DNA from 4 places in the Arthrobacter sp. TmT3-37 genome. Region 3 is predicted to be linked to each of the others. Evidence: riboswitches for the same ligand, from Rfam matches in the RefSeq annotation. Region 3 holds a riboswitch; each other region holds the start of a gene.
What was found. Region 3 has a riboswitch for S-adenosylmethionine ahead of ACX80U_RS07975 (ABC transporter substrate-binding protein). Riboswitches for the same ligand answer to the same signal wherever they lie in the genome.

Region 1 (7,361 bases), on a different contig from region 3:
TCCGGCATCATGATCCAGGACTGGGGGTTCACCTGGTGGGTGGCTTTCCTCGCCTCACTGATTATCGGCGGACTGGTAGGGGCCTGGCAGGGCTTCTGGGTGGCCTACGTGGGCATCCCCGCGTTCATCGTCACACTCGCCGGCATGCTCGTGTTCCGTGGACTCACCCAGATCGTGCTCGAGAACCAGCGCATCACCGGCTTCCCCGAGGAGTACCGCCAGCTCGGCGGCGGCTTCCTCTTCCCCGGGCTGTTCCCGGCGGAGACCAACCTCCTGGACTGGACCACGGTGGTCCTCGGCCTGGTGGCCGTCGCCCTCCTCACCATCACCCAGCTCCGCGGACGCGCCACCCGCGCACGCCTGAAGCTCGAGGACGAGCCGGCGGCCTGGTTCTTCACCAAGCTCGCCTTCATCGTCGTGATCATCCTCGGCCTCACCTACCTTCTCGCGAGCTCGCGCAGCGGCACGCCGATCGTGCTCGTGGTCCTCGGCATCCTGATCGTGGGCTACAGCGCCGTGATGGGCAACAGCGTCTTCGGGCGCCACATCTACGCCGTCGGAGGCAACCTCCAGGCAGCACAGCTCTCCGGCATCAACACGAAGCGCATCGACTTCATGCTCTTCGTCAACATGGGCGTGCTCGCGGCCCTGGCAGGGCTCATCTTCACCGGTCGCCTCAACTCCGCCGGTCCGGGAGCGGGAAATCTCTTCGAGCTCGACGCGATCGCCGCGGCGTTCATCGGCGGCGCGGCCGTGACCGGTGGCGTCGGAACGGTCATCGGAGCCATCACGGGCGGCCTCATCATGGGCGTGCTCAACAACGGCATGTCCCTGCTCGGCGTCGGCATCGATGTCCAGCAGTTCATCAAGGGCATGGTGCTCCTGCTCGCCGTCGGCTTCGACGTCTTCAACAAGCGCCGGGCCTCCAACGCCCTGAAGTAGGCCGGCGAAGAAAAATCGGAGGGGGCGTAACTTTCCGGCCCCGCCCATCGATTACCCCTGTGTAAGCGCCGCACCGAGACCTTTCCCCCAACAGGTCTCGGTGCGGCCTTTTCTTTGCCGCAGGCCCGGGAGGGCCGGCGTCCACGGGCGGAGGGCGATGGTTACGATGGTGTCGCCGTCCCGCTCGAACAAGGAACAGTCCGTGGCCACACCCCTGCCAGATGATGCGCTCCTCCGCGCTCGAGCAGGCGATCCGGCGGCCTTCTCCAGCATCTACCGATCATTGAGCCCGGGAGTGCTGGGGTACTTCGCGGGGCGCGGCTCGGACGACCCGGAGGCCCTCACGCAGGAGGTGTTCCTCACGGTCTTCTCGAAGCTGGACTCCGTCTCCGGTGGACTCCAGGGGCTCCGCACCTTCGCCTACTCCGTGGCACATGCCCGGTACGTGGACGAGGTGAGGAAGCGGACGAGGGCGCCGGTGCTCGTGGGCTACGAGGCCGACGGCGACACCCGGCTCACCGACTCCGCCGAGAGGGTGGCGCTGGGGAACCTCGGTGTGGGAGGTGCACGGGGCATGCTGGACCAGCTCAACGCCGAGCAGCGCGACGTCCTCCTGCTGCGCATCGTCGCGGAGCTGCCGATCGAACAGGTCGCGGAGATCCTGGGCAGGTCCGCAGGATCGGTGAAGCAGCTGCAACGGCGGGGACTGCTCAAGCTGAAGGAAATCGTTCGACCTGAGGAATCGGAAACGCCATGACTGGACGTGACACCCCGCCGCCGGACCCCGTGCAGCGACTCCTCGACGAGGCCGGCATTCCCGCGGAACCGGCACTCGTCCGCGCCGTCCGGGAGATCGGCGACCTCGGCGCCGGGCCCGCACCCGATGCGTCCGCGGAACTCGCCCGGCTGATGGCCGACGGCGGCAGGGCGCCGCAGGGGCGCCGGAACAAGCGCCGCATCACGTTCCTCGGCGGGGCGCTCGCCGTCTCCATGGGCGCGGGCATGTCCGGTGTGGCGGCGGGGACGCTCCACCTCCGGGAGGGGTTCGACGACGCCGTCGTCTCGATCACCCGCTTCACCGTCCGCAACGACGTCGACCGGGCCGAACCCGCTCCTGAACCGCTCGCCGACGCGGGGCATGGTCCCACCGTCGGCCCGGCGGTGCCCGCTCCCGCTCCCGCTCACGCCCCGGCACCGTCCGCCTCCGCCCCGGCGGTGTCCGCCCCTGCGGACGCCGGTGGTGCCCTCATGCCGGCTCCCGCTCCTGCGTCGCCCGAGGTGGATGACGCCGCCGCTGCTTCACCGGCGCCGGCCGTCGTACCGGCGGCCCGGCCACCGGCCGCCACGGTACGTCCTGCGGACTCTGCGACCCGGAGGCCGGACGGTCCGCGGCAGCCCGCGGCCCCGGTGACGCGGCCCGCGACCGGAACGGTACCCGGCACGACCGGCCGACCCGATCCGGAGAAGCCCGGCCATGCAGCACCGGGCAGGACCACGCCCGGTCAGCGCACGACCCCGCTCCGGCCGGTCCGGGAGAAACCCGGTCTGGCACCGGGCCGGGTCACACCGGGTCAGGGGCAGGACAGGAGCCTGACGAAGGAGACCACGGTCACGGCTCCGGAGACGATCAGCGGTGACACCCCGGCTCCTGCCGGCCACCGCAGGTCGTGGCTCCGCGCACCGGCCGGTCCTGCCGACACGGCGTTCCTCCTCGACGCGCCGATCACCCTGGACCCCGATCGGTCCGCCCTGTTCCCGGCCGATGCACTCCTCGATCCCGACGACCCGGTACCGGGGCTCCCGGTCGGCCCTGAGATGGGGGAGCTCCCCGCCGATCCGGTCCCGGAGGACCTCCCGGTCGGACCGGCTCCGGAGGACGTCCTGCCGGAGGACCTCCCGGTCGGACCGGCTCCTGAGGACGTGCTGCCGGTGGACCCGGTCGGGCCGGCGGACGCTGCAGCGCCGGACAGCTCCGGTGCCGAGGTCGCGGTGCCTGAGGCGGCCGGTCCCGAGGTCGGATCCCGATCAGAGGCGATGTCCAACGGTTCCCGCTGACCGGGATCGAGGCCCGGGAGGGGGGCGGCGCCCTACGAGGTGATCTGCCGCTTCGAGGAGATGACGCCGGTGTTGAAGCCCGCCAGGTTGAGCCCGCCGTGGAAGCGTGCGTGCTCGATCTTGATGCAGCGGTCCATCACGACGTTCAGGCCGGCGCCCTGCGCCTCCCGGGCCACGTCCTCGTGCCACGAGCCCAGCTGCAGCCACAGGGTCTTCGCTCCGACGGCGAGCGTCTCCTGCAGCACGGAGGGCAGGTCGTCGTGCTTGCGGAACACGTCGACGACGTCGGGCACCTCCGGGAGGTCCGCGAGCGACGCGTAGGCGGGCTGCCCGAGAATCTCCTTGGCCACCGGGTTCACGAAGTACAGGCGGTACGGCGAGGAGGACTGCAGGTAGGTCGCCACGAAGTAGGAGGCCCGGGAGGGCTTGTCCGATGCGCCGACGATCGCCACCGACCGCGCATTCCTCAGCAGACTGAGGCGCTCAGGGGCCGATGGTCCCTCCCAGGTCCGTGCCGGTGTGTCCGTGCCGCTCATGCTCCCACTCCTACTGCCCGCGTTGCCGACGGGTCGTCGTCGTTCTCCCCGGCGGATTCCTGCGGGAGCTCGTCGAACTCCGCGTCGGAGGAATCCACGGCGATGTCGAGGGCCTGGTCCAGGTCCCACAGGATGTCGTCGAGGTCCTCCAGGCCCACCGAGATGCGCACGAGGTCCTCGGGGACGCCCGCCGCCACCAGCTGCCCGGCGGAGAGCTGCTGGTGGGTCGTCGAGCCCGGATGGATCACGAGGGTGCGCGCGTCGCCCACGTTCGCGAGGTGCGAGGCGAGCTGCAGCGACTCGATGAACTTCTGGCCCGCCTTGCGGCCGCCCTTGATGCCGAAGCTGAACACGGAGCCGGGGCCCTGCGGCAGGTACGTCTTCGCACGCTCGTGGTGGACATGGGTGGGAAGACCGGCGTAGTTGACGTACTCGACGCGCGGATCGGCCTGCAGCCATTCCGCGACGGCCTGCGCGTTCTCGAGGTGTTCGTCGAGCCGCTGCGCGAGGGTCTCCACGCCCTGCAGGAGCTGGAACGCCGACGACGGCGACAGCGACGGCCCGATGTCGCGCAACTGCTCCGTGCGGAGCTTCGTCAGGAAGCCGTACTCGCCGAAGTTCGCCCACCACTCGATGTTGCCGTAGGAGGGGACCGGCTCGGTCATCATGGGGAACTTGCCGTTGCCCCAGTCGAACCGGCCGCTCTCCACGATGACGCCGCCCAGGGTGGTGCCGTGCCCGCCGATGAACTTGGTGGCCGAGTGGATCACGATGTCCGCTCCGTGCTCGATGGGCCGCACGAGGTAGGGCGTGCTGAGCGTCGAGTCGACGATGAAGGGGATCCCGGCGTCGTGGGCCACCTTCGCCAGGCCTGCGAGGTCGGCGATCTCACCCGAGGGATTCGCGATGACCTCGGCGTAGACGGCCTTGGTGTTCTCTCGGATGGCGGCCGCGTAGTCCGCGGGGTCGGTCCCGGGGACGAAGGTGGTCTCGATGCCGAAGCGGCGCAGCGTGACGTCGAGTTGGGTGACCGTCCCGCCGTACAGCTGCGATGCGGCCACGACGTGGTCGCCCGCCTGGCAGAGCGCGGCGAAGGTGATGAACTCGGCGCTCATGCCCGACGCCGTCGCCACCGCCCCGATGCCGCCCTCGAGGGAGGCGATGCGCTCCTCGAACGCCGCGACCGTGGGATTGCCGATGCGCGAGTAGATGTTGCCGTACTTCTGCAGCGCGAACAGGTTGGCGGCGTCGTTGGTGTCCTTGAAGACGAAGGACGTCGTCTGGTAGATCGGGACGGCGCGCGCGCCGTGGGTGGCATCGGGAGTGCCGCCGGCGTGGAGTGCGCGCGTACGGAAACCGAAGGAACGTTCTGCCATCAGACACCTGCCTTGCTGGGGACGGCGAGTGTGCCGTCCGGATCGAATTCCACTCCCGCCGCACGGGCGGCGTCGGCCTCGAGTTCACGCACGATCGGGAGGATGTCCGTGCCGAACGCCGCCACTTCCTCCTGGAAGTGGAGGTAGCAGGTGAGCAGGAGGTTCACGCCGATCTTCTTGTACTCCACGATGCGCTCGGCGATCTGCTCGGGCGTGCCGATGAGCTGGGTCTTGAAGCCGTCGTTGTACTGCACGAGGTCCTCGAACGTCGAGTCGGCCCACATGCCCTTGCCGTCCTTCGTGGACGGTCCGGCTTCCTGGACGGCGTCGCGGAATCCCTCGACGGCGGGGCGGTGGGCCTTCTCGACGATCTCGCGGAGCGTGTCGCGGGCCTCCTTCTCGGAGTCGCGGGCGATCACGAAGCCGTTCAACCCGAAGCGGGGACGGCGGCCGGCCTGCTCGGCGGAGGCCCGGACGCCGGCGATGTTGTCCTTGAAGCCTTCGAGGTCCTTCCCGTTCGAGAAGTACCAGTCCGCCACGCGGCCGGCCGTGGCCTGGGCCGCCGTCGAGTTCCCGCCGAAGAAGATCTCGGGGTGGGGGCGGCCCGGCACGGCGACCGGGGCCGGGCTCAGCGTGAAGTCCTTGATGGTGTAGTACTTGCCGTCCTGGCTGTAGCCCTCCTCCGTCCACAGTCCGCGCAGCACGCGGATGAACTCCTCGGTGCGGACGTAGCGCTCGTCGTGCTCGAGCCAGTCGAGGCCGAAGTTGATGAACTCGTCCTTCAGCCAGCCGGAGACGATGTTGACGGCTGCGCGGCCGTTCGAGATGTGGTCGGCGGTGATGATGTACTTCGCGAGCACCCCGGGGTGCCACATGCCCGGGTGGACGGCGGCGATGACCTTCAGCTTCTCGGTCGCGGCCAGCAGGGCGAGGGAGAAGCTCGTCGCCTCGTGCTGCTTGTCGGCACCGTAGGACGCGGCGTAGCGGGTCTGCGACAGTGCGTATTCGAACCCGGCGTCCTCGGCGATGCGCGCGAGCTTCTTGTTGTAGTCGAAGTCCCAGCTGGTCCGCTGCTCGATGGTCGAGACGACCAGGCCACCGCTGACGTTGGGGACCCAGTAGGCGAATTTCAGAGGGGTGGAAAGGTCGGCGACGCTCATGGTTTCCTCCATCGGTCTGGCAGTAGCACCCTAATGTCGCCGCGGGGACGCGGAGGCCAGGGTTGCTGCGGCGTCAGTGAGCCAGATCTCTCAGCCGCTCGGGATGGTCACGACGAGTGTGACACCAGAGACGCCGCAGCTCCAAACAATGTGTCTCCGCATGGAGAAGCCCACCGCAGCGATCAGTGTGCTGAGTACCTTGACAAAGTTCCGGCATCCACCGAAGACTGGCCGTGGGAGCGCTTCCATGGGGATAGGCGGCGTCTCCCGCTCGGGCTACTCCGCCCGATACCCATCGACATGAGGAGCAATGATGCTCAGCATTTCCAGAACGTGCGCCATGACCCTGGCCCTGGCCGGGGTCCTCGCGTCCACTGCATTCTCCGCATTGCCCGCCGCAGCCCAGGGCCAGAAGAGTGGGCCGGACCGCCCGGACGGAACGACGGCCACCGGGTTCTACATCCCGGAGAAGAGCCACTACCACGAGGCCCACCGGCAGATCGCCGACCTGCGAGCCTCGGGTGATCGTGCCACCGCCGACAGCCTCGGTGCCCTGGTCTCGACGCCGCAGGCCGTCTGGGTCACCGGGAGCGATCCGAAGGCCGTCACCCAGCAGGTGCGCAACACGACGCACCGCGCCGCGGGCAAGGGACAGGTCCCCGTACTGGCGGCCTACAACCTGCCCTTCCGCGACTGCTCGCAGTACTCCGCCGGCGGCGCGACCGACGTCGCCGGCTACAAGGCCTGGATCGACGCGCTCGCCGCCGGGATCCAGGACAGGGCGGCGATGGTGATCCTCGAACCGGACGGCCTCGGCATCATCCCCTGGTACCGCGGGCTCGACGGCGCCCTCGAGTGGTGCCAGCCGGCAGAGGCGGACGCCGCGAGCGCTGCAGCGGAACGCTTCGAGATGCTCAACTACGCGGTGGACCGCCTCCAGGCACTGCCCGACACCAAGGTCTACCTCGACGGCACCCACAGCGCCTGGCTCGGTACGGGCGAGATCTCGAGCCGGCTCGTGAAGGCCGGCGTACAGAAGGCCGACGGCTTCTTCCTCAACGTCTCCAACTACGAGCTCACCGAGCGGCAGCTGAAGTTCGGCAGCTGGGTGTCGCAGTGCATCCACTACGCCACCGAGATCGACCCCGGGGCCTACGGATCCTGCGCCAGCCAGTACTACCCGGCCTCGCCGGCCGATTTCTCCACCTGGGGGCTGACGGACGCGTGGTACGCGCAGCACGTCGCCGGTGCTCCGAACGCACCGTCGTCGGACGAGCTCGCACACTTCGTGA
Region 2 (7,361 bases), on a different contig from region 3:
GTCACCGGGCGTGAGGCGGAGGACGAAGAACGTGAGGGTCACGGCCGCCCAGAGGACGAAGAGGCTGCCGGCCGCACGCTTCGCGATGACCTTGCCGGCGGTACCGGCCGTCGCCGTCGTGCGGGGTGCTGCGCTGAGGGAATCGAGGGAAGAGGTGCTCATTCTGAATCCACCGCCGTGACGTCGTAGAGGTAGGGGAGGGACAGGCTCGGTTCGAGGGTGAGGTTGCCGTAGCGGTCGCTCCGCAGGGCCACCTGGCTGGCCTGGTTGTAGAGCGGCAGCTGCAGGGCGTTGTCGCTCACGATCTGCTGCGCCTCGTAGTAGAGGCGCTCACGCTCGGCGGGATCGTCCGTGGCCAGGGCGTCGTTGAGGATGCCGTCGAGCTCGGGGTTGCGGAAGCCCGAGCCGTTCGGGACGAAGCCCGCCGATTCGGTGTACTCCGAGGAGAAGACGATCCGCAGCACGTCCGCGGTGTTGGTGTTCCAGTAGTCGGCGCGAAGGTCGTACGCGAAGTTGTTGCCGAGCTCGCTGACGGTCGCGCCGTCGCCGTTCTCGATCAGCACCTCGAAGCCGGCCTTCTTCGCCGTCGCCTGGATCTGCGTGACGAGCGCCTGGTGCGCGGTGGGCCACGCGCCGGGCGTGTAGGGGAAGTGCACGGTCAGGCGCTCGCCGTCCTTCACGCGGTAGCCCTCGTCGTCGCGCTCGGTCCAGCCCGCCTCATCGAGCAGGCGGGCCGCCTCGTCGGGATCCGGGTCGTAAACGTGCTCGAAGTCGGGGGAGTAGAAGCCCGTGGTGGAACTCAAGGGGCCGCCGGCCCGGGTGACGGTGCCGAAGTACACGCTGTTGATGCCCGCATCGACGTAGGCGCTGTGCAGGAAGGCCTTGCGCACGTCCACGTCGTCGAACGGTGCCCGGGTGGTGTTGAGGATCAGGTTGGTCGGGTTGCCGGGCCGGTCCTGCAGGATCAGTTCGACGTTCGGGTCCGCCTCGGCCTCGCCGAAGTGCACCGACGGCATGAGGTCGAGGGCGTCCACCTGGCCCGCCCGCAGGAGGCCGTAGCGGGTGGAGTCCTCGGGGACGATGCGCCACTCGATCTTCTCGATGTGCGCCGGCCCCTCGTGCTGCGCATACGGCGGAGCGGAGTTGTAGTCCTCGTTGCGCACCAGGCTGACCTTGGACTGCGGAACGTAGTCGACGATCTTGTACGGCCCGGTACCCACGGGGGCGTTGCAGTTCTCGGCCTGCGGCCGTTTGAGCGCCTCGGGCGATTCGATGCCGAGGAACGGCTGGGCGAGCACCTCGAGGAACGCGGCGTAGGGGCGGTTGAGGGTGACGACGGCGGTGGTCTCGTCCACGACCTCGGTGCCCACGTAGGGCTTGAGGTAGCCGCCGGCCGTGCCGGACTGCGTGTCGGGGTCGATCATGTGGTCGAGGTTGGCCTTAACCGCCTCCGCGGTGAGCTTCGTCCCGTCGGTGAACCAGACGTCGTCGCGCACCGTGAAGGTGTAGCTGAGGCCGTCGTCGGACACGGACCAGTCCGTGGCGAGCCACGGGTGGATGGCCCCTTCGCTGTCCTGGGACACGAGGGAGTCGAGGTAGTTCGCCGCGATGGACGCCTGCGGCATGTCCCCGTTGACGTGGGGGTCGAGGCAGGAGATGTCCTTGCCGGTGGCGAAGACGAAGGTGTCGTCCTCGCTCGCGGCTGCTGATCCTCCGCAGCCGCTCGTGGTGAGCACCAGGCCCGCCGCGACGGCGAGCAGGGCGAGGGTGCGGGGTGGACGGGGAGTGCTGGGGCTTGCTGTTCTCACGCGTGGCTCCTGAATCATCGCCCGATGGAGGGTGATACAGGTCAGCCAGTAGTCGCCCCGGGCGTGCCGGAGCACGGAAGGGCAGACCAACGAAAGCGTGTAGCTTCTCCATCGGTCCTGGCAGTAGCACCGTTCCCCGTTGCTACACGGGGAGGGTTGCTGCGGCGTCGTCGATCCAGGTCTCTCGGCCGCTCGGGATGGTTATGGCTACAGCTAAGCGCACCGGAGGGCGGGGGCGCCAGTGGTGCCCGTCATATTCGGTCACGCGGCGATCCGGGACGGCTTCCCCCGACGCCCGACAGCTGCACCAGGAGTTCTACCTTGCGGCCGAGCGCGAAGCCGCTGAGGTCCGGCAGCCGCACCAGGTACTCGTCCTCGACCAGCAGGTTCAGGAGCCGGTAGGTGGTGGCCTTCGGCAGCCCGAGGTTGCGGCTCACCTCCAGCCCCGTGACCCCGGGTCCGCACCGCGCAACCTCCTCGAGCACCGCGAGGGCGCTCCGCACCGCTTTGGGCTGGCGGGCCCGCAGGCCGACGTCGTCGGGCCGGTCCGTGGTCATGGGGCATCGCCCGCGGCAGTGTTCCGACCACCTCCGAGCACGGCGTCCTGCGTGGGCACGTCGTAGAGCCCGAGAACGGGGTCCGCCGACCGGTGACGGCGGTGCCACAGGAACCAGAGCAGCGCGGTGGCCAGCAGGATGCAGAAGATCCAGCCGCTCGCGCTACGGCCCGCACCCGCGAGGGTGATCCGATAGGCGACGAGTGCACCCGCGAGGGCCACCGAGGTGAGCCCGGCCGCGAGCGCCGGCCGGAGGGTCAGCTCGCCGATGCGCCGCAGGAAGACCGGCGCTGCACAGCACGCCAGCAGATAAGCGGTGACGTAGGCGGTGGCTGCGGTGCCGAGGAGCTTGTTCATCGCCTCGCCCGTTCCGAGGCCGAGCAGGATCAGCATCGCCGGAACGACCGTCACCACGGGCATGGCAGCCAGGACGGCGTGGACGGGCGTCCGGAACCGGAGGTGGGCGTGCCCGAGCCAGGCGGGCAGGACATCCTCCCGGCCCATGGTCAGCAGCACCCGGGCCAGTGCGGTGGCGCACGCGAGCGTGCACGCGAAGAAGGACAGCGCGGCGCCGGCGTCGAGCAGGGGGATCAGCCACGGGAGGCCTGCAGCCCGCATCGCGGGACCGAAGACCTGCGACCCGTCGTCGTCCAGCGGGAGCACGGATTGCAGCAGGACCCGTTGGGCCAGGGCTGCCACGACGTACAGCACACCCCCGCCGGCGGCACTCCAGAGCAGCACTCGGGGAATGGTCCGCAGCGGCCTGCGCGTCTCGGCACCCAGGACGGTGGCGCTCTCGAAGCCCACGAAGGCCATCAGGGCCAGGACGGCGCCCGTCGCCAGGCCGCTGAAGCCCGGGTCCGGCACGGCGGCCCGGACGTCGACGTCGGGCAGGGCCTCGCGTGGGACCGCGAGGAACACGAGGACGATCGGCACCACGAGGACCACGAGCGCCGCTCCTTCGGCCATGAGCATGGCGAGGGAGGACAGGCGGAGACCCCGGATGAGCAGCCACGTGCAGGTCCCGCCGACCGCGAGGATGACGCCGGCCATCACCGGATCGGCGAACTGCGGCCGGCCGAACGACGCGATGAGGTCCGAGGCGTGCAGTGCGAAGCCGATCAGCGCGAACATCGCGATGCAGGCGTAACCGATGATCAGCGAGCAGCCCGTCGCGAGGGCTACCAGGGGTCGCCACGTGCCCGTGCTGCCCAGGGCCTGGGCCACGTAGCTGTACAGCGAGCCGGCAGCTCCCATGCGCCGCGCGTACTGGCCGAGCGTGTAGCCGATCAGCAGGACCAGGACCGTCGCGCAGAGGATCGACGTAACCGCGTGGCGGCCTGCGGCGGCGGTGACCATCGCGGGCATGGTCACGGCCGCGGCAACCGGTGCCATCGCTGAGACCGATTGCGCGAGGGCGTCCACGGGGCCGAGGCTCCGCCGGGCCAGGCCGTGGAGCGGAGAGATGTCCGCCAGCCCGGTCACGCGAGGAGGGCTGGCGACGGCGTCCTGCAGTGGCTTCATGATCTGCCTTTCCCCCGCGAACAGTAGGTGCGCCGTGTTGCCCTGATGTTTCACGACGCCTGTATGACGCAGCAGGCCCGACGACGTCGCAGGTGGGGCTCCGGGCACGCCGCACGGGAGTCTCATTTGGAACGACGGCAGCTTTTACCGGGCGATGATCGGGCGGAAACGGTCCGTTGGAAGCATCGCTGCATGGCTATCTCCCCCACAGGCACGGCGTCCGCATCCGCCGTCGGCTCCCAGCGCCTCACCGGCACCCTGGGCGCCGGATCCATCGTGTTCATGGTCGTCGCGGCGGCATCGCCGCTGACCGTCATCGGCGGCGCCGCGCCGCTCGGAATCCTGCTGGGCAACGGGCCGGGGTATCCCAGCATGTACGCCGTCGCAGGGCTCATCCTCCTCCTGTTCTCCGTGGGCCTGAGCGCGATGAGCCGGGTGGTACCGAGGCCCGGGGCGTTCTTCACCTACGTGGGCTACGGGCTCGGCAGGAAGCAGGGTCTGGGAGCGGCGTTCCTCGCCCTCCTCACCTACACGACCATCCAGGTCGCGGTGTACGGCTACCTCGGCTTCAGCCTGAACCTCGCACTGACCAACCTCGGACTGCCGGAGCTGCCGTGGTGGCTCTACGCGCTCGCCATGATCGCGTTCGTCGGCGTCCTCGGCTACCGGCACATCGAACTGAGCTCGAAGGTGCTCGGTGTCCTGCTGGTCGCCGAGATCGGCATCGTCCTGGTGCTCGCAGCGGTCGTCGTGGCCACCGGCGGCGCGGAGGGCCTCTCCGCGGCTCCCTTCACGCCGGTCAACATCTTCTCGGGCGCACCGGGCGTGGGCCTCATGATGGCGATCGCCGGATTCATCGGCTTCGAGGCCACCGCGATCTTCCGCGACGAGGCCAAGGACCCCGAGAAGACCATCCCGCGCGCCACCTATGCCGCCGTCCTCCTCATCGGCCTGTTCTACACGTTCGGTGGCTGGGCCCTGGTCATGGCCTGGGGTCCGTCCCAGGTGGTGCAGGCCGCAGCGGAGGATCCGGGAGCGATGATCGTGGTCACCGCCGCCAACTACCTCGGCAGCGCGGGCGCCATCGCCATCAACGTGCTGCTCCTGACGAGCCTGTTCGCCTGCGTGCTGTCCTTCCACAACGTCATCACCCGCTACCAGCACTCGATGGCCGCCGCCGGCACCATGCCCCAGCTCCTGGCCGACGTGCACCCCCGTCACCTCTCGCCCCACAAGTCGTCGCTCGCGCAGACGATCACCGCCACCGTCCTCATCGTGGCGTTCGCCCTGCTGCGCATGGATCCCGTGCTGCAGGTCTTCACCTGGCTCTCGGGCATCGCCACCCTCGCGATCGTGGTGCTCATGGCCCAGACATGCCTGGCGGTCGTGGCCTACTTCGGCCGCCACTCCGAGCTCACCGGGGGTCCCTGGCGGACACGGATCGCACCGGTCCTGGCCCTGGTTGGCCTCCTCGCCGCAGGCGCCGTGATCGTCGCGTACTTCCCGATGCTCGTGGGCGGCGGTTGGGGCCTGAGCCTGGCCCTGATGGCCACCATCCCGCTCACCATGGCGGCCGGCCTGCTGCGCGGCCGCTACCTCGAACGCCAGGACGGCGCCGCCTACGCACGCATCACGGACGCCATCGCCGGCTAGGACCGGATGACGGCGCGACCCGCCACGCCCACGGCGCAGCCCGCACACCCACCGACCCTCCTGTTATCCCACCGTTAGGACCCGAAGACATGACAGTTGTAGATGACACCACCGCACCGGCTCCCGTCGCGACGGACGCCCTCGGGCGCGTCGACGTCCTGGCCGGACTCGACGGCGCCGAGATCACGAGGGTCCAGGCCCTCGTCCACGCGGCGGGCGGTACCGACGCGGACACCCGCTTCGTCTACGTGGGACTCGTCGAACCCGCGAAGTCCGAGGTGCTCGCCTACGAGGACGGCGCCGGACCCCTGCCCGAGCGCATCGCCCGCGTGATGCTGCTGAACCTGGGCAGCGGAGAGGCACGTGACCTGCGTGTCTCCCTGACGTCCGACGTCGTCCTCCGGACCACGATCGTGGACGGATCGACCGGCCAGCTGCCGATCCTGGAAGCCGAGTTCGAGATCATCGACCCGATCCTGCAGGCCGACACAGCGTGGCGCGACGCCATCGAGGCCCGCGGACTCGACCCGATGAAGGTCATCTCGGCCCCGCTCTCACCCGGCTACTACGAGAACGAGGGGGAGAGCGGGCACCGGATCATCCGCTGCTTCGGCTTCTACCGCGAGAACGTGGAGGACAACATCTGGGCCCGCCCCATCGACGGCCTCTGCGCCTACGTCGACCCGATCGCCCGGACCGTGCTCGACGTCGTCGACTACAAGACGTTCGACCTGCCACCCGAGGTCGGGAACTTCCACCTGGCGGACTACCGCGGCCCCGAGCTCACCACCCTGAAGCCGATCGAGATCACGCAGCCCGAGGGCCCGTCCTTCAGCGTGGACGGCTCGAGGATCGAGTGGGCCAGCTGGAAGCTCGGCGTGAGCTTCGATGCCCGCGAAGGGCTCATCCTGCGCCAGCTGAGCTTCCAGGACCAGGACGTGGACCGCCCGGTGATGTACCGCGGGTCGATCGCGGAGATGGTGGTCCCCTACGCCGATCCGTCGCCCACGCGCTACTGGCAGAACTACTTCGACACCGGGGAGTACCTGTTCGGCCGTTTCGCGAACGAACTGCAGCTGGGCTGCGACTGCCTCGGCGAGATCCACTACTTCGACGCGACCATCGCCGACGAGTCGGGGAGCCCCAAGACCATCAAGAACGCGATCTGCATGCACGAGGAGGACTACGGCACCCTCTGGAAGCACAACGACCTGTTCACCGGATCCTCCGACGTCCGCCGCCAGCGCCGGCTCGTCATCAGCTTCTTCACCACCGTGGGCAACTACGACTACGGCTTCTACTGGTACCTCTACCTCGACGGCACCATCGAGTGCGAGGCCAAGCTGACCGGGATCCTCTTCCCGTCCGCCTACCCCGGCGGCGACTATCCCTACGCCTCCGAGGTGGCCCCCGGGGTCGGTGCGCCGTACCACCAGCACCTGTTCTCCGCGCGTCTGGACATGACGGTCGACGGCGTGAACAACACCGTGGTGGAGGTCGACGCGCAGCGCCTTCCGATGGGACCCGGAAACCCGTACGGTAACGCCCTCACCAACAAGGCCACGCCCATCACGTCCGAGGCCGACGGCGGCCGCATCGCCGATGCGAGTGTCGGCCGGACCTGGCACATCACCAATCCCGGGAAGAAGAACCGGCTGGGGAAGCCCACCGGGTACGTGCTCTACCCGGAGCAGACGCCCACGCTCCTCGCCGATCCTGCCGCAGGCATCACGTCCCGTGCCACGTACACCACCAAGCACCTCTGGGTCTCCGCCTACGACCAGGAGGAGCGCTATCCGGCGGGGGACCTCGTGAACCAG
Region 3 (7,361 bases):
CCGCACGCAGGATGCCCCCTTCATGCAGGCGGAGGGCCTCGGCCGCAAGGGCTCCGTCCGTAACGTCACCGTCGCCATCCACGCCGGTGAGATCCTCGGCCTGGCAGGATTGCTGGGTTCCGGACGCACGGAGACCGCGAGGCTGCTCTTCGGGGCCGACCGGTCCGATCAGGGCAGCCTGCGGATCGGCGGAACGGTCCGGACGCTCCGGACTCCCCGCTCCGCGATCGACCGGGGGATCGCCTTCTCCTCGGAGAACCGGAAGGAGGAAGGACTGATCGGCGACCTGTCCGTCCGCGACAACCTGGTCCTGGCCATGCAGGCCAGCAAGGGATGGCTGAGGCGGATCCCCCGGGCGACGCAGGACCAGCTGGCCGAGAAGTTCATCAGGGCCCTGGACATCCGTCCGGCCAGCAAGGACGCCCTGATTCGAAATCTGAGCGGCGGCAACCAGCAGAAGGTGCTGCTCGCCCGCTGGCTCATCACGAACCCCAGGCTGCTGATCCTCGACGAACCCACCAGGGGCATCGACATCGGCGCGAAGACGCAGATCCAGAAGCTCATCAGCACCCTCGCCTCCGACGGCATGTCCATCATCTTCATCTCGGCCGAGCTCGAGGAAGTGCTCCGGCTGAGCGATCGGATCGCCGTGCTCAAGGACCGGGAGATGGTCGCCGACCTGGCCAACGACGGAGTCACCATGGAAGACGTCATGACGATCATCGCGGGGACGAACGCATGAACGCCCTCCTGAAGCACCGGCTGACCTGGCCCGTACTCGCACTGGTCCTCCTGCTCCTCCTCAACCAGCTCTTCCGCGCCGACTTCCTGGCCGTGCGCGTCCAGGACGGGCACCTGTTCGGGAGCCTCATCGACATCCTCCGGAACGGTGCACCGACGATCCTCATCGCCCTGGGCATGACGCTCGTCATCGCATCGCGCGGTATCGACCTGTCCGTGGGAGCCGTGGCCGCCATCTCCGGGGCGGTCTCCTGCACCTACATCTACAACTCCCCGGATCCCTCCTCCTTCCGCACGGCGGCGGTGGCGGTGGTCATCGCCGTGGCGGTGGGACTGGCCCTCGGTCTGTGGAACGGCTTCCTCGTCTCGGTGGTCGGCATCCAGCCCATCATCGCCACCCTCGTCCTCATGACGGCCGGGCGGGGACTGGCGCAACTCGTCACCGACGGCCAGATCATCTCCGTGTCCAACGACTCCTACCAGGCGATCGGCGCCGGATTCTTCCTCGGCCTCCCGATCTCCATCCTCATTGCGGCGGTCGCCTTCGGCGTGGCCGGGCTGCTGACGCGGCGTACCGCCCTCGGAACGCTCATCGAAGCGGTGGGCATCAATCCGGTCGCCAGCAGGCTGGCAGGGCTCAACGCACGCAACATCACCTGGACCGTCTACGTCTTCAGCGGTCTGTGCGCAGCCGTCGCCGGCCTGATGATCAGTTCCAATGTGACGGCCGCGGATGCCAACAACGCCGGTCTCTACATCGAGATGGACGCCATCCTCGCCGTCGTCATCGGAGGAACCTCCCTGGCGGGGGGCCGGTACAGCCTCGTGGGTACCCTCGTCGGCGCCCTGATCATCCAGACACTGACGACGACCGTCTACACGCTGGGGATCCCGCCCGAGGTCACCCTGGTGTTCAAGGCGCTGGTCGTCATCATCGTCTGCCTCCTCCAGTCCAGCAAGGCCCGGGCGCTGCTCGGCCGGCGCCGGCGTCCCGTGACAGAACAGTCCGAAGTGAAGGTGTCCATCTGATGTCGGTCCTCACCCGCACCCCGGCGCCGCTGAACCGCAGCCGGATCAGCCGCCTCCAGGGCAAGGCGCGCTACGCGCCGGCACTCGCCACGACCGGGTTGTTCCTCGCGATGTTCGCCGCCGGCGCCGTGATGTACCCCGGGTTCCTCTCCGGCCAGGTGTTCCTCAACCTCCTGATCGACAACACCTTCCTGATCGTCCTCGCCGTCGGGATGACGTTCGTGATCCTCACCGGCGGGATCGACCTCTCGGTCGGATCCGTCGTCGCGCTCTCCATGATGATCGCCGCAGCACTCCTGCAGGCCGGGTGGAACCCGATAGCCGTCATCGCCCTCGTGATCCTGACGGGTGCGACCTTCGGGCTTCTCATGGGGCTGGTCATCCAGGTCTTCGAGATCCAGCCCTTCATCGTCACCCTCGCCGGGCTGTTCCTGGCACGGGGCCTCTGCTACATGATCAGCGTCGACTCGATCACCGTGACCGACCCCTTCTTCACCGCGATGGCCCAGGCGAGGATCCCGCTGGCCGACAGGCTCTTCATCTCCCCCGGCGTCGTGATCGCACTGGTGGTCGTCGCCGTCGCCTTCTACGTCCTGCACCAGACCCGCTTCGGCCGGACGGTGTACGCGATCGGCGGCGGCGAATCCTCGGCGCTGCTCATGGGACTCGCCGTCCCCCGGACCAAGGTCCTCGTCTACGGGATCAGCGGGCTGTGCTCGGCGGTGGCCGGGATCCTCTTCTCGTTCTACAGCCTTTCCGGGTACAGCCTGGCGGGCACGGGCCTGGAACTGGACGCGATCGCCGCGGTGGTCGTGGGCGGCACGCTGCTCACCGGAGGATACGGCTACGTCCTCGGCTCCCTCGCCGGGGTGCTCATCCTCGGCATCGTCCAGACCTTCATCTCCTACGAGGGGACGCTGAGTTCCTGGTGGACGCGCATCGTGATCGGCGCGCTTCTCCTCGCCTTCATCCTGCTGCAGAAACTCTTCACGCGGAAGGCCAGACTCACCTGACGGCCCCGCCGCACCGGTCCGCCCCGCTCCCGCGACCCAGCCGATACGCTGGAGCGCATGACTGTTCTCGTGTTCCTCGACCCGGCCCACGACGACGGCAGGGTCGTCGACGCGTCCCAGCCGCAGCTCCTGGCCACCGATCTGGGCGCCACCCGCGGTGACGGCATCTTCGAATCGCTCCTCGCCGTCGGAGGATCCCCCCGCAAGGAGCAGGCGCACCTCGCGAGACTCGCGTCGTCGGCCGCGGCCCTCGACCTGTCGGTGCCCGACGCCGAGGCCTGGAGCCGTGCCATCCGCACCGGCCTGCGGGAGTTCTCGGCAGCGGAACCGGGTGAGGACCATGCCGTCGTGAAGCTCGTCGCCACCCGCGGCGTCGAGGGTGCCGGCCGGGCCACGGCCTGGGTCTCGGTGGCACCCGTTCCGGCGTCGACCCTGGCGCAGCGGGAGGCAGGCCTGAAGGTGCTGTTCCTCGAGCGCGGCTACGACAGCACGGTGGCGCAGCGTGCTCCCTGGCTGCTGATGGGGGCGAAGACGCTCTCCTACGCCGTCAACATGGCCGCCATCCGCCATGCGAAGGCGCACGGCGCCGACGACGTCATCTTCATCTCCTCGGACGGGAAGGTCCTCGAGGGCCCCACCTCCACCGTGCTCCTCGCGTACGACCGCGACGGTCGGAAGACGCTCCTCACGCCGCAGCTCGAGAGCGGCATCCTGGCGGGCACCTCCCAGAGCGCACTGTTCGCCGCAGCCCGGGAACAGGGGTGGGAGCTCGGCTACGGACCGCTGGAACCGCACCACCTCCTCGACGCCGACGCCGTGTGGCTGATCTCGAGCATCCGGCTCCTCGCGCCGGTCCTCTCGCTGGACGGCACGGAGCTCCGGACCTCCGCCGCCCTGACCGCAGAACTCACCGGACTGGTGGATCGTTTCGTGTAATCTCCACCACAAAAGGGCCCCTCCGGGGCCCTTTGCTACGTCAAACACCACTTTCCCGGCATCCGCGTTTTGACCCGACGCTTCGTGCTGCCCTACCGTTTTCCTGAAATCAAGAGTTCCAGCCATCGGCCCTGGCCGGCTGGACAGCAACCCTCTCCCGTAGTGGGGTGCTCCAGGTGAAGATTCGGCCGCCGGGCCAAGTCCCCCGGTTGGCAAGTACGGCGTCGTGCGGCCTGTCCCGAGGTAGACGGAGGACACCACCGCCACAGCGCGCACAGCCCAGAACAGCGAGCGTGTCACCCAGCAGCCAGCAGCCTCCCCCTGCCGCCATCCGGCATCCCCGAACACCCAGCGCCCGCACCCGGGCCGGCATCGAAATGAAGGACACCATGAACATCTCCCGCAAGGTCCTCGCTGCACTCACCGTGCCGCTCCTCGCCCTGACCGTCTCCTGCGGCAGTGACAGCGGAAGCACGCCCACCGAATCCGCCGACGCCCTGGCCGGCAGCGACCAGCAGTCGCTCGACCAGTACACCACCGAGGACACCACGCCGATCGACGAGATCGACACGTCCGGGCTCGGCCTCATCACCGACGGCACCCTGCGCGTCGGCACGCTCTCGGACGCCCCGCCGAACATCTTCCTCGAGGACGGTGTCTTCACCGGCTACGACAACGAACTGCTGCGCGCCATCGGCGAGAAGCTCGACCTCGAGGTCGAGTTCGCCTCCACCGACTTCTCCGCCCTCCTCGCGCAGGTCCAGAACAAGCAGTTCGACGTCGGGTCCTCCTCGATCTCGACGACGGCGGCCCGCCGCGAGAACGTCGGCTTCACCAACGGCTACGACTTCGGCTACATGGCCGTCGTCACGAAGAACGGCTCCTCGGTGAGCGGCTTCGACTCCCTCTCGGAGAGCACCCGCATCGGCGTGGTCCAGGGCACCGTCCAGGACGACTACGTCTCCAATACCCTCGGCCTCGAGCCCGTGCGCTTCCCGGACTACAACACGGTGTACGCCAACGTGAAGAACGGGCAGGTGGACGCCTGGGTCGCCCCGTCGCAGCAGGCCACCGGCCAGGTGAAGGAGGGCGACGACACCACGATCGCCGAGACCATCATCAACACGGAGAACTTCACGGCGTACGCGGTCAACAGCGACAACCAGCCCCTCATCGACGCCCTCAACGCGGGCCTCGACGCGGTGATCGCCGACGGCACCTGGTCCGAGCTCACCAAGGAGTGGTACCCGGACCGCGAGATGCCCACCGACTGGAAGCCCGGCAGCAAAGCCGTGGACGTAAAGTAGCCGGCCCTGCATGGATGCCCTCGAACAGCTCGGCAAGACGTTCTTCGACTGGGAGGCGATGGCCGCGGTCCTGCCGGACCTCCTGACCGTCGGACTGCCCAACACCCTCCTGCTCGCCCTGGCCTCGGGGATCATCGGGACGATCGTCGGCATGCTCCTCGCGATCATGGGGATCTCCCGCAACCGGGTGCTCCGGTGGATCGCACGCATCTACACGGACATCTTCCGCGGCCTCCCCGCCGTCGTGATCATCCTGCTCATCGGACTGGGCCTCGGTCCCATCCTCCGGCAGGTCACGGGCAGCACCAGCCCCTACCCGCTGGGCATCCTCGCCCTGTCGCTGATCGCCTCGGCCTACATCGGGGAGATCTTCCGCTCCGGCATCCAGAGCGTGGAGAAGGGTCAGCTGGAGGCCTCGCGTGCGCTGGGCTTCAGCTACGGCGCATCCATGCAGCTCGTGGTGGTGCCCCAGGGCGTGCGGCGCGTGCTGCCCGCCCTGGTCAACCAGTTCATCTCGCTCATCAAGGAGTCGTCGCTCATCTACTTCATCGGCCTCGTCGCCAGTGAACGCGAGCTCTTCCGGGTGGGCAACGACGCCGCGAGCAACACCGGCAACCTCTCGCCCCTGATCGCGGCCGGCGTGCTCTACCTCTGCCTGACCATCCCGCTGACGCACCTGGTCAACTTCATCGACACCAGGCTCCGCGTGGGCAGGAAGCAGAAACCGGAACCGGACGAACTGGCCGCGGTGATTCCGACGAGCGGAGGAGCGAAGGCATGAAGACCATCGAATCGGGAACACTGACGGGCAAGGGCCTGCACCTGTCCTTCGGCTCCAACCACGTGCTGCGCGGGATCGACCTGCACGTGGAACGGGGGACGACGGCGTCGGTCATCGGGCCGTCCGGCTCCGGGAAGTCCACCCTGCTGCGTGTCCTCAACCGGCTGATCGAACCCGACCAGGGCGATATCCTGCTCGACGGCCGCTCCGTCCTCAAGGACAACCCGGACGAGCTGCGCCGCCGCATCGGCATGGTGTTCCAGCAGTTCAACCTCTTCCCGCACAAGACCGTGCTGGACAACGTGTCCCTGGCGCTGCGCAAGCTCCGGAAGATGTCCGCCGGCGAGGCACGGGAGAAGGCCCTCGCCCAGCTCGACCTGGTGGGCCTCAAGCACAAGGCCGACGTCCGGCCGGGCAACCTCTCCGGCGGGCAGCAGCAGCGCGTGGCGATCGCGCGGGCGCTGGCCATGGACCCCGAGGTGATGTTCTTCGACGAGGCCACGTCCGCGCTGGACCCGGAGCTCGTGAAGGGCGTCCTCGCCCTCATGGCGGACCTCGCCTCGGCGGGCATGACCATGGTCGTCGTCACGCACGAGATGGGCTTCTCACGCAACGTCTCGGACACCGTGACGTTCATGGACGGCGGCGTCGTCGTGGAGTCGGGACCACCGTCCGCGATCTTCGACGACGCGCAGACGCCCCGCCTGAGGTCGTTCCTCTCGGACGTCCTCTAGCGGTCCTGCCGGGGCCGGGATCCGCTCGCATGCCACAGGGGCTCCGCATCCGCGGAGCCCCTGTGGCATGTCCGGCGCCTCCCGGTCAGGAGAGGAGGAAGTTCCAGGTCCCGGCCAGGACCGCCGCCGCTACCGCGCCCGCCGCGACCACGAGCCCGACGGCGGCGACGCCGAGGTCGAGGGACGAGAACGTGCTGGTCCGCGCCCAGGTGCGCGTCGCACCGCCGAAACCGCGCGCCTCCATCGCCGTCGCGAGCCGCGTGGCACGCCGGATCGCCTGGACGATCAGCCCGAAGGACTGCCCCAGCAGATTCCGCGTGCGCGCGACGACGGAGCCGTCCGAACCGATGCCCCGCGCGTGGCGTGCCAGTCCGAGGGACTCCCACTCCTCCAGGAGCAGGCCCACGAGCCGCAGCGAGGCCAGCCCGCCGAGGACGAAGCGGTGCGGCAGGTGCAGCTTCTGGGCGAGGGCGTCGGCCAGGTCCGTGGGGTCCGTGGTGAGCAGGAGGAAGATGCCGGGCAGCGCGAGCGCGAGCCCCCTCAGCCCGACCGCGACCCCGGCCGCCACCGAGCCCTCGGTGAAGAGGAACGGCCCGACGTCGATCAGTACCGTTCCGCTCTTCTCCGCGAGCAGCGCGGTGCCGTAGGCGCCGATCGACGCCGCGACCAGCAGGGGCCAGATGCGCCGGGCGAGGCCCCACGCACTGATGCCCAGCAGCGGCATCAGCGCGAGCTCGCAGGCCAGGACCACGGCGGCACTGACCCAGTCGATGCTCGCCATGAGGGCGAGCGTGATGACCGCGGCGGCGAACAGCTTGGA
Region 4 (7,361 bases), on a different contig from region 3:
TTCTACGCCGCGACCCGGTTGTACGGTCTCACGTTCACCGAGCGCCCCGACCTTCTCGGGTACCACCCCGATGTGCGGGTGTGGGAGGTCTTCAACGAGGACGGCTCGGGCCTCGGCCTGTTCCTCGGCGACTTCTACACCCGCGACACCAAGAGCGGCGGTGCCTGGATGAACTCCTTCGTGGACCAGTCGCGGCTCCAGGGCACACGCGCCGTCGTCATCAACAACCTGAACATCTCGAGTCCCGCGGCGGGCGAGCCCACCCTGCTGTCCTACGACCAGGTGGTCACCATGTTCCACGAGTTCGGCCACGCACTGCACGGCCTGTTCTCCGACGTCACCTACCCACTGTTCTCCGGCACGTCGGTGCCGCGCGACTTCGTGGAGTACCCGTCGCAGGTCAACGAGATGTGGATCCTCTGGCCGGAGATCGTCGCGAACTACGCCCGTCACCACGAGAGGGGCGAACCGCTCCCCCAGGACGTCATCGACCGCATCCACGCCGCCGGCGCCTGGGGCGAGGGATTCGAGACGACCGCCTACCTCGGTGCCACCCTGCTGGACCTGGCCTGGCACTCGATCCCGCCGGGCACGGTCGTCGAGGACCCGCTGGCCTTCGAAGCCTCGGCCCTCGCCGATGCCGGCGTCGACTTCGCGCCCGTTCCGCCGCGGTACCGCACCTCCTACTTCAAGCACATCTTCGCCGGCGGGTACGCGGCGTCCTACTACGCCTACATCTGGAGCGAGATGCTCGACGCCGACACCGTGGAGTGGTTCAAGTCCTCGGGCGGCCTGACGCGCGCCAACGGGGACCACTTCCGGCGGGAGCTGCTGTCGCGGGGCAACAGCATCGATCCGCTGGAGGCGTTCCGCGTCTTCCGGGGCCGGGACGCCGACCTCGAGCCGCTGCTCGTCCGCCGCGGGCTCGCATGACCGGCCCTGCCGGCGGTCCAGCCGCATGGTGACCATCGCCCAGTGCCAGCGGCTGCAGGCCGCCTGGTCCGCGGCGCTGGCCACGGCGACGGGCGGGAGGACCTTCTCGACGCACGGCTCCACGTGGGTGTGGCTGCCCGCGCGACGCGAACTGGGGATGATGTTCCCGGAGTCCGTGAGCGCGCACGCCGTGCGGCCCGCCCTGGCCGAGGGGGTGCGGCTCGGCGCCTCCTCGGTCCGGGTCTGGCTCAACGGCGCGGTGGACCCCGTCGAGCTCGCCGGTCTGGGATTCGGTCCGAGCTGGCAGCCCTGGTGGATGGCGGCACCCGCGGCCGCCGTGGTCGTGCCCGGGGACGACCACGCCGTCCTCGCCACCGACGTACCCGACTACTCGGGTCCGCTGGAACAGGAGCTGCGGGTGGTCCGCTCCCAGCCGCGGCAGGCGTGGCATGCCGTGACACGGAGTGGGGAAGGCGGCAGCATCTCCGGAGCCGCGTACTCGTTCTACCCGTCCGGCGTCACGGGCCTGCGACGCCTCGGCGGTGTCCGCAACCTCGAGGTGCTCCCGGACCACCAGCGGCGCGGGCTCGCCACGGCCCTGCTGAGCGCCACGGCGCGGGCCGCACTGCAGGCCGGTGCGGTGGACCTCGCCGTCAACGCCACACCGCAGGGCTACGAGTTCTTCTCGAAGCGGGGCTTCACACTGCTCGGCCGCGGCAGGACCTACGCGCTGCACCTCTGACCGGCTGCGGCCCGACGGTGGACGCATGACAGCCGAGCCGCGTCCCCCCGCCGACGGTGATGTCGGAGGTGCGTGGGCCCGGTCCCGGCGGGACCGCGCCCGGGCGTTCGGGGCGACGGCCGAGGACATCCTCGGGGACCTCCTCGGGGACCGCGAGGCCCCGCGAGGCACTGACGCCGTCGCCGCGGGAAACGGCAGAGGACCGGGGGCTGCCGGCCGCGTTCCTCTGCACTGCCCGTGCTGTGCTGCTACCAGCCGCGCTCGGCGAGGCGGTGCGGCTGCGGGATCTCGTCGACGTTGATGCCGACCATGGCCTCGCCCAGACCGCGCGAGACCTTGGCGATCATGTCCGGATCGTCGTGGAACGTGGTCGCCTGGACGATCGCGTTGGCGCGTTCGGCCGGGTTGCCCGACTTGAAGATGCCGGAGCCGACGAAGACGCCGTCCGCGCCGAGCTGCATCATCATGGCCGCGTCCGCCGGGGTCGCGATGCCGCCGGCGGTGAACAGGACCACGGGGAGTCGACCGGCGGAGGCGACCTCCTTCACCAGCTCGTAGGGCGCCTGGAGTTCCTTCGCGGCGACGTACAGCTCGTCCTCGGCCATGGAGGAGAGGCGGTTCAGCTCCGCGCGGATGGTGCGCATGTGCATCGTAGCGTTCGAGACGTCGCCGGTGCCGGCCTCGCCCTTCGAGCGGATCATCGCAGCGCCCTCGGTGATGCGCCGCAGTGCCTCACCGAGGTTGGTCGCACCGCAGACGAAGGGGACGGTGAACTTCCACTTGTCGATGTGGTTCGCGTAGTCGGCGGGCGTGAGGACCTCGGACTCGTCGATGTAGTCGACCCCGAGGGACTGCAGGACCTGCGCCTCCACGAAGTGGCCGATCCGGGCCTTGGCCATGACCGGGATGGAGACGGCCTCGATGATGCTGTCGATCATGTCGGGATCGCTCATGCGGGACACGCCGCCCTGGGCGCGGATGTCCGCGGGAACCCGTTCGAGCGCCATGACCGCTACCGCACCGGCGTCTTCGGCGATGCGGGCCTGCTCTGCTGTGACGACATCCATGATGACGCCGCCCTTGAGCATTTCGGCCATCCCGCGCTTGACCCGGTTGCCGCCGGTCTGTGCTGTGGTTGCCGAATTGTCTTCAACGGTGGACACGACTTGCCCCTAAAGGTAGATAAAAGCTGACCCTTCATGATACGCCGCCGCAGGACGCCCTTCCGGTCGCGGCCGCCGCCCCGGTCCCGGCCGTTCCCGCGGGCTCCGGACCCCGGCGCGGGACCGCGCACGGCAGCGATCCGGCAGCGATGCGGCAGCGTCACACGGCGTCACGCGGCGGAATGCCGCGTCGTCCTGCTGGAAAGCGGACGATATGCCGCCTACGCTCGGAGCCACAGATCAAGAGTTCCGACGCGAAGCCCTGGCTCGTCGGACGGCAACCCCCTCCGTGGCGGGGTGCCCCAGGTGAAGATCCGGCCCCGTGCATCAGCGCGGGGCAAGCACGGCGCGGACCTCCAGCGGTTCCGCGTCCCGTCGATGGGACATCCATGTCGTACATCTGCCTGCTGCTCTCGGGAGCAGCCCTTCTGATCAACGGACTCGGCCTCCTCGGCCGGGTCCCGCCACGGGACGCGGGATTCCTCAATCTCGCGGTCGGTGTGCTCCAGCTCGTCCTCGCAACGGTCGTCGCAGCGACCGGGGCGCCGGATCCTGCCGCGTTCAGCACGGCGAGCGGGATCTTCCTCTTCGGGCTCACCTACCTGTACGTGGGTCTCGGCTCCGTCGCGGGCCTGGGCTCCGCCGGCGTCGGCTGGTTCTGCGGGCTCGTCGCCGTGCTCGCCGTCGTCTTCGCGGCCACGTCGCTGGACACCGACCCGCTCGGCTCGGTGCTCTGGCTCGCGTGGGCGGTGCTGTGGGGTCTGTTCTTCCTGATCCTCGCCCTCGACGCCGTCCGCCTCGCCCGGGTCACCGGCTGGAGCGCGATCCTGGTCGGAACCGCCAGCACCGTGATCCCCGCCGTCCTCGGCCTCAACGGGGCTTGGCCGGCCGGCGGAGCCTCCGCCGTCGCCGCCGCGGCCGTCATCGGCGCACTGTTCGTCGGCGCCGGCGTCGCCGGTTCCCGTACGGCGAGGGCGGCCGCCCCCCGGGTCGCCGTCCACGCCTGATCTCCTCGCCCCGCTCCCGTCCTGCCACCTCTCCCCCCAGCCCCACTCCCAGCCCCACTCCCAGCCCCACTCCCAGCCCGATCGGAAGGCCCACCATGACCACCCTGACGCACACCCATCCCACCGCGGACGCCGACTACGAACTCCTCGCGGCCCGCTTCCGGCCCCTCTTCGCACGCATCGCGGACGGCGCATCGCGCCGCGAACAGGAGCACGAGCTCCCCCGGAAGGAGATCCGCGCCCTGATCGACGCCGGATTCGGGGCGCTGCGGGTACCGGTCGCCGCCGGCGGGTTCGGCGCCTCGCTCCCGCAGCTGTTCCGCCTCCTCACCGAACTGGCCGCCGCCGATTCGAACATCCCCCAGGCGCTGCGCGCCCACTTCGCGTTCGTCGAGGACCGCCTCGTGTCCGCCGGTCCCCAGCGCGACGTATGGCTCCAGCGCTTCGTGGACGGCGAGATCGTGGGCAACTCCTGGACGGAGGTCGGCACCGTCACCATCGGTGACGTGATCACCAAGGTGAGCCCGGACCCGGGCAGCACCCACGGCGACTTCCGCATCAGCGGCACGAAGTACTACTCGACCGGCAGCATCTTCGCGGACTGGATCGACACGTTCGCCCAGCGGACGGACAACGGTGTCAAGGTCATCGCGGTGGTCAGCACGCACCAGGAGGGCGTCACGCACGGGGACGACTGGGACGGCTTCGGCCAGCAGACCACCGGCTCGGGTACGTCCACCTTCGACCGCGCCCGCGTCGAGGCCGGGAACGTCATCGACTTCGACACCCGGTTCAAGTACCAGACGGCCTTCTACCAGGCGGTGCTGCTGGCCGTCCTCGCGGGCAGCATCACCGCGGCCGAGCGGGACGTCGCGCGAGAGGTACGGAACCGCACGAGGATCTTCAGCCACGGGAATGCGCCGTCGTTCGCTGCCGATCCACAGATCCTCCAGGTCATCGGCGAGGTCTCCGCCGCCGCCTACGCCGCGGATGCCACCGTGGAGCGGGCCGCCCGGGCCCTGCAGCACGCCTACGAGGGCGCGTTCCTGGCCGACGAGGTCGAGGACGAGCGCCGGAACGACGTCGCCGAACTCGAGACGGCCAAGGCGCAGGTGGTCCTGTCGGCGCTCGCCACCCGCGCCACGTCCGACGTCTTCAATGCGCTGGCTGCGTCCGGCGTCAGCACGTCGAAGAACTTCGACCGGCACTGGCGGAACGCGCGCACTGCGGCCAACCACAACCCCTGGGTGTTCAAGGCGAGGATCGTCGGCGACCACTCCGTCAACGGGACCGTGCCTCCCCGCGTGTGGTCCATCGGTGCGGCGCCGGGTGCGGGCAAGCCCTGAGCGACCTGGAGGACGGGACCGCCCGCGGTCCCGTCCTGCCCGGCCTCAGCCGCGCCACGCACCGGCCGCCTGCCGCGCCGGGCAGACCTCGCGCCGCTCCAGTTCGTCCAGCACGGCATCGAGTGCCCCGGCGGGCCACGGCGACGACGGCGTCCTCACCGCCCGGTGCAGCGGCGCAGAGGGAGCCGTCCTGCGCTGCAGCAGGAGGAGGTCCGTCTCGGAGACGATGTGCAGATCGGTCGGGAGGAACCCTGTCCCGGGTGTCATGGCGTGTCCTGTTCTGGTGGATGGGTCGTCCTCCCTTAGACGCACGACCGGGGGCCGGATCATCGGTTTCGGCGCAAGGAACGGCGAAGGATGCGGGCCCGCCTCCACCGCCTGCCGTCGAAGCTCAGCCTTTGGGCAGGATTGGCCCAGCGGATCAGTCGTGACGAGAGCCCGCTGATAGCTTTCAGAAGACACCTGCCGTCCTCGGCCGCTCTTTCGGGAGCGATCCGGGGCCGCACGGCCACTGAGCAGCTGGGGAGCTTGCTATGAATTCTCGCGAACGCGAAAAACTGATCGTCGACAACCTGCCGCTGGTCGGGTACCTCGTCTCGACCCTGTGCGCCCGCGCCACGCATCTCTCGCGGGATGACCTCGCGTCGGTCGGGGCCATCGCCCTGATCACATCTGCGGACTCCTTCGACCCGACCCTGGGCGTGCCCTTCGGCGCCTACGCCCGGCGCCGTATCACGGGGGCCTTCGCCGACGAGATGCGGTCCAACGACTGGGCTCCGCGGTCCGCGCGACGGCGGATCGGCGACACGATCGCTGCACAGGACACGCTGGCCGCCTCCCTCGGGCGCACGCCCACGACGGACGAGCTCGCCATGACGCTCGGCGTCAGCCGGCACGAGGTCCAGGCTGCGCTCGGCGACGCCGCGCGATCCGTCCAGGCGCTCGACGAGACCGTCCTCGACATCGTCCCCTGCCTCGACCAGCTCCCCGAGGCATCGCTGCTGGCCGACGAGCAGGTCCGGCACATCCGCGCCGCAGTGGCCCATCTCCCCGCACGCATGCGCCACATCATCCAGGAGGTCTTCTTCGAGGGACGATCGGTGACCGAGGTGGCAGCGGAGCTCGGGACCACCCACTCGGCCGTCTCCCAGCAGAAGTCCGAGGCGCTCCGGCTGCTGCAGGACGGCCTGGCGACCCACTACTCCGACACAGCGGGCTCCGCGCCCGCTCCGATCTCGCGCGTCTCGCCCAAGCGCAGGGCGGAATACCTGTCCGCGCTCGGTTCGGCGCTGACGCCCCTGCGCGGCCACGCGGCGACGTACGCCCCGGCTCGCCCGGCGTTCGCCTCGGCGTCCTGACCGTCCCGTACCGGCGGCGAGGTCAGGACGCGGGCCTGGCCTCCAGCGACTGGCGATGGACGGCCCGCACCCTCTGGTAGACGGTGACGAGGCTTGCCGCGGCCAGGACGACGAGGACGGCCAGCAGGAAACCCTCGGGCAGGCCCAGTCCCGTCAGCCCGGTGACCACCAGGACGGAGACGAGTCGCTCCGCACGCTCCGCGAGCCCCACGTTCGCCGTGAAGCCGAGCGACTCGGCCTTGGCGCGGGCGTACGAGACGATCATGCCCAGCACGAGGCAGGCGAGTGCGGCGACCGCGATCGCGGCGTTCCCGCCACCCGTGAAGAACCAGATCGCGACACCCGCGAACAGCGCGCCGTCGGCGACGCGGTCGAGCGTCGAGTCGAGGAAGCTCCCCCACCGGCCTCCACGGCCCTGCATCCGGGCCATGATCCCGTCGATCACGTCGGAGAACACGAACAGCGTGATGAAGACCGTTCCCCAGAACAGCTGGCCGAGCGGGTAGAGCACCAGCGCGCCGCCGGCGACACCGACCGTCCCCGCGATCGTGACGGCGTCGGGCGTCACGCCCCACCTCAGCAGCAGGCGTGCCAGCGGCGTGAAGAGGGCCGTGAAGAATCCCCGCGCGTATCGGTTGAGCATCAGGCGTCCGATCCCGCCGGCCCGGCCGCGGACGGCCAGGCAGCCGCCACCTGCGCATGCACGTCGCCGAGGGTCTGCGTGATCGCCTTCGTCTGCGCGATGATCGGCAGGAAGTTCCCGTCACCGCCCCAGCGCGGCACGACGTGCTGGTGGAGGTGGGCGGCGATAC

Region 1: it holds a riboswitch for S-adenosylmethionine, as region 3 does, so the genes downstream of both, sfnG (dimethylsulfone monooxygenase SfnG) here and ACX80U_RS07975 (ABC transporter substrate-binding protein) in region 3, are expected to answer to the same signal.
Region 2: it holds a riboswitch for S-adenosylmethionine, as region 3 does, so the genes downstream of both, ACX80U_RS03560 (ABC transporter substrate-binding protein) here and ACX80U_RS07975 (ABC transporter substrate-binding protein) in region 3, are expected to answer to the same signal.
Region 4: it holds a riboswitch for S-adenosylmethionine, as region 3 does, so the genes downstream of both, ACX80U_RS06270 (AmiS/UreI family transporter) here and ACX80U_RS07975 (ABC transporter substrate-binding protein) in region 3, are expected to answer to the same signal.

Annotation. Positions count from the first base shown of each region.
Region 1 is NZ_JBTNDU010000011.1:52,585-59,945, forward strand. It holds gene mmsB (multiple monosaccharide ABC transporter permease) at 1-942, shown strand, start outside; gene ACX80U_RS13585 (RNA polymerase sigma factor) at 1,145-1,699, shown strand; gene ACX80U_RS13590 (hypothetical protein) at 1,696-2,997, shown strand; gene ACX80U_RS13595 (CoA-binding protein) at 3,030-3,533, opposite strand; gene ACX80U_RS13600 (O-acetylhomoserine aminocarboxypropyltransferase/cysteine synthase family protein) at 3,530-4,909, opposite strand; gene sfnG (dimethylsulfone monooxygenase SfnG) at 4,909-6,081, opposite strand; SAM riboswitch class I at 6,075-6,179, opposite strand; gene ACX80U_RS13610 (glycoside hydrolase family 6 protein) at 6,410-7,361, shown strand, end outside.
Region 2 is NZ_JBTNDU010000002.1:154,756-162,116, forward strand. It holds gene ACX80U_RS03555 (ABC transporter permease subunit) at 1-162, opposite strand, end outside; gene ACX80U_RS03560 (ABC transporter substrate-binding protein) at 159-1,808, opposite strand; SAM riboswitch class I at 1,914-2,012, opposite strand; gene ACX80U_RS03565 (helix-turn-helix domain-containing protein) at 2,060-2,365, opposite strand; gene ACX80U_RS03570 (APC family permease) at 2,362-3,888, opposite strand; gene ACX80U_RS03575 (APC family permease) at 4,081-5,541, shown strand; gene ACX80U_RS03580 (primary-amine oxidase) at 5,631-7,361, shown strand, end outside.
Region 3 is NZ_JBTNDU010000004.1:190,190-197,550, reverse strand. It holds gene ACX80U_RS07995 (sugar ABC transporter ATP-binding protein) at 1-742, shown strand, start outside; gene ACX80U_RS07990 (ABC transporter permease) at 739-1,770, shown strand; gene yjfF (galactofuranose ABC transporter, permease protein YjfF) at 1,770-2,783, shown strand; gene ACX80U_RS07980 (aminodeoxychorismate lyase) at 2,841-3,719, shown strand; SAM riboswitch class IV at 3,827-3,944, shown strand; gene ACX80U_RS07975 (ABC transporter substrate-binding protein) at 4,109-5,026, shown strand; gene ACX80U_RS07970 (amino acid ABC transporter permease) at 5,037-5,807, shown strand; gene ACX80U_RS07965 (amino acid ABC transporter ATP-binding protein) at 5,804-6,541, shown strand; gene ACX80U_RS07960 (energy-coupling factor transporter transmembrane component T family protein) at 6,627-7,361, opposite strand, start outside.
Region 4 is NZ_JBTNDU010000003.1:256,698-264,058, reverse strand. It holds gene ACX80U_RS06285 (M3 family metallopeptidase) at 1-933, shown strand, start outside; gene ACX80U_RS06280 (GNAT family N-acetyltransferase) at 959-1,675, shown strand; gene pdxS (pyridoxal 5'-phosphate synthase lyase subunit PdxS) at 1,924-2,838, opposite strand; SAM riboswitch class IV at 3,077-3,188, shown strand; gene ACX80U_RS06270 (AmiS/UreI family transporter) at 3,228-3,845, shown strand; gene ACX80U_RS06265 (acyl-CoA dehydrogenase family protein) at 3,941-5,191, shown strand; gene ACX80U_RS06260 (hypothetical protein) at 5,237-5,458, opposite strand; gene ACX80U_RS06255 (sigma-70 family RNA polymerase sigma factor) at 5,725-6,549, shown strand; gene pgsA (phosphatidylinositol phosphate synthase) at 6,572-7,192, opposite strand; gene ACX80U_RS06245 (HIT family protein) at 7,192-7,361, opposite strand, start outside.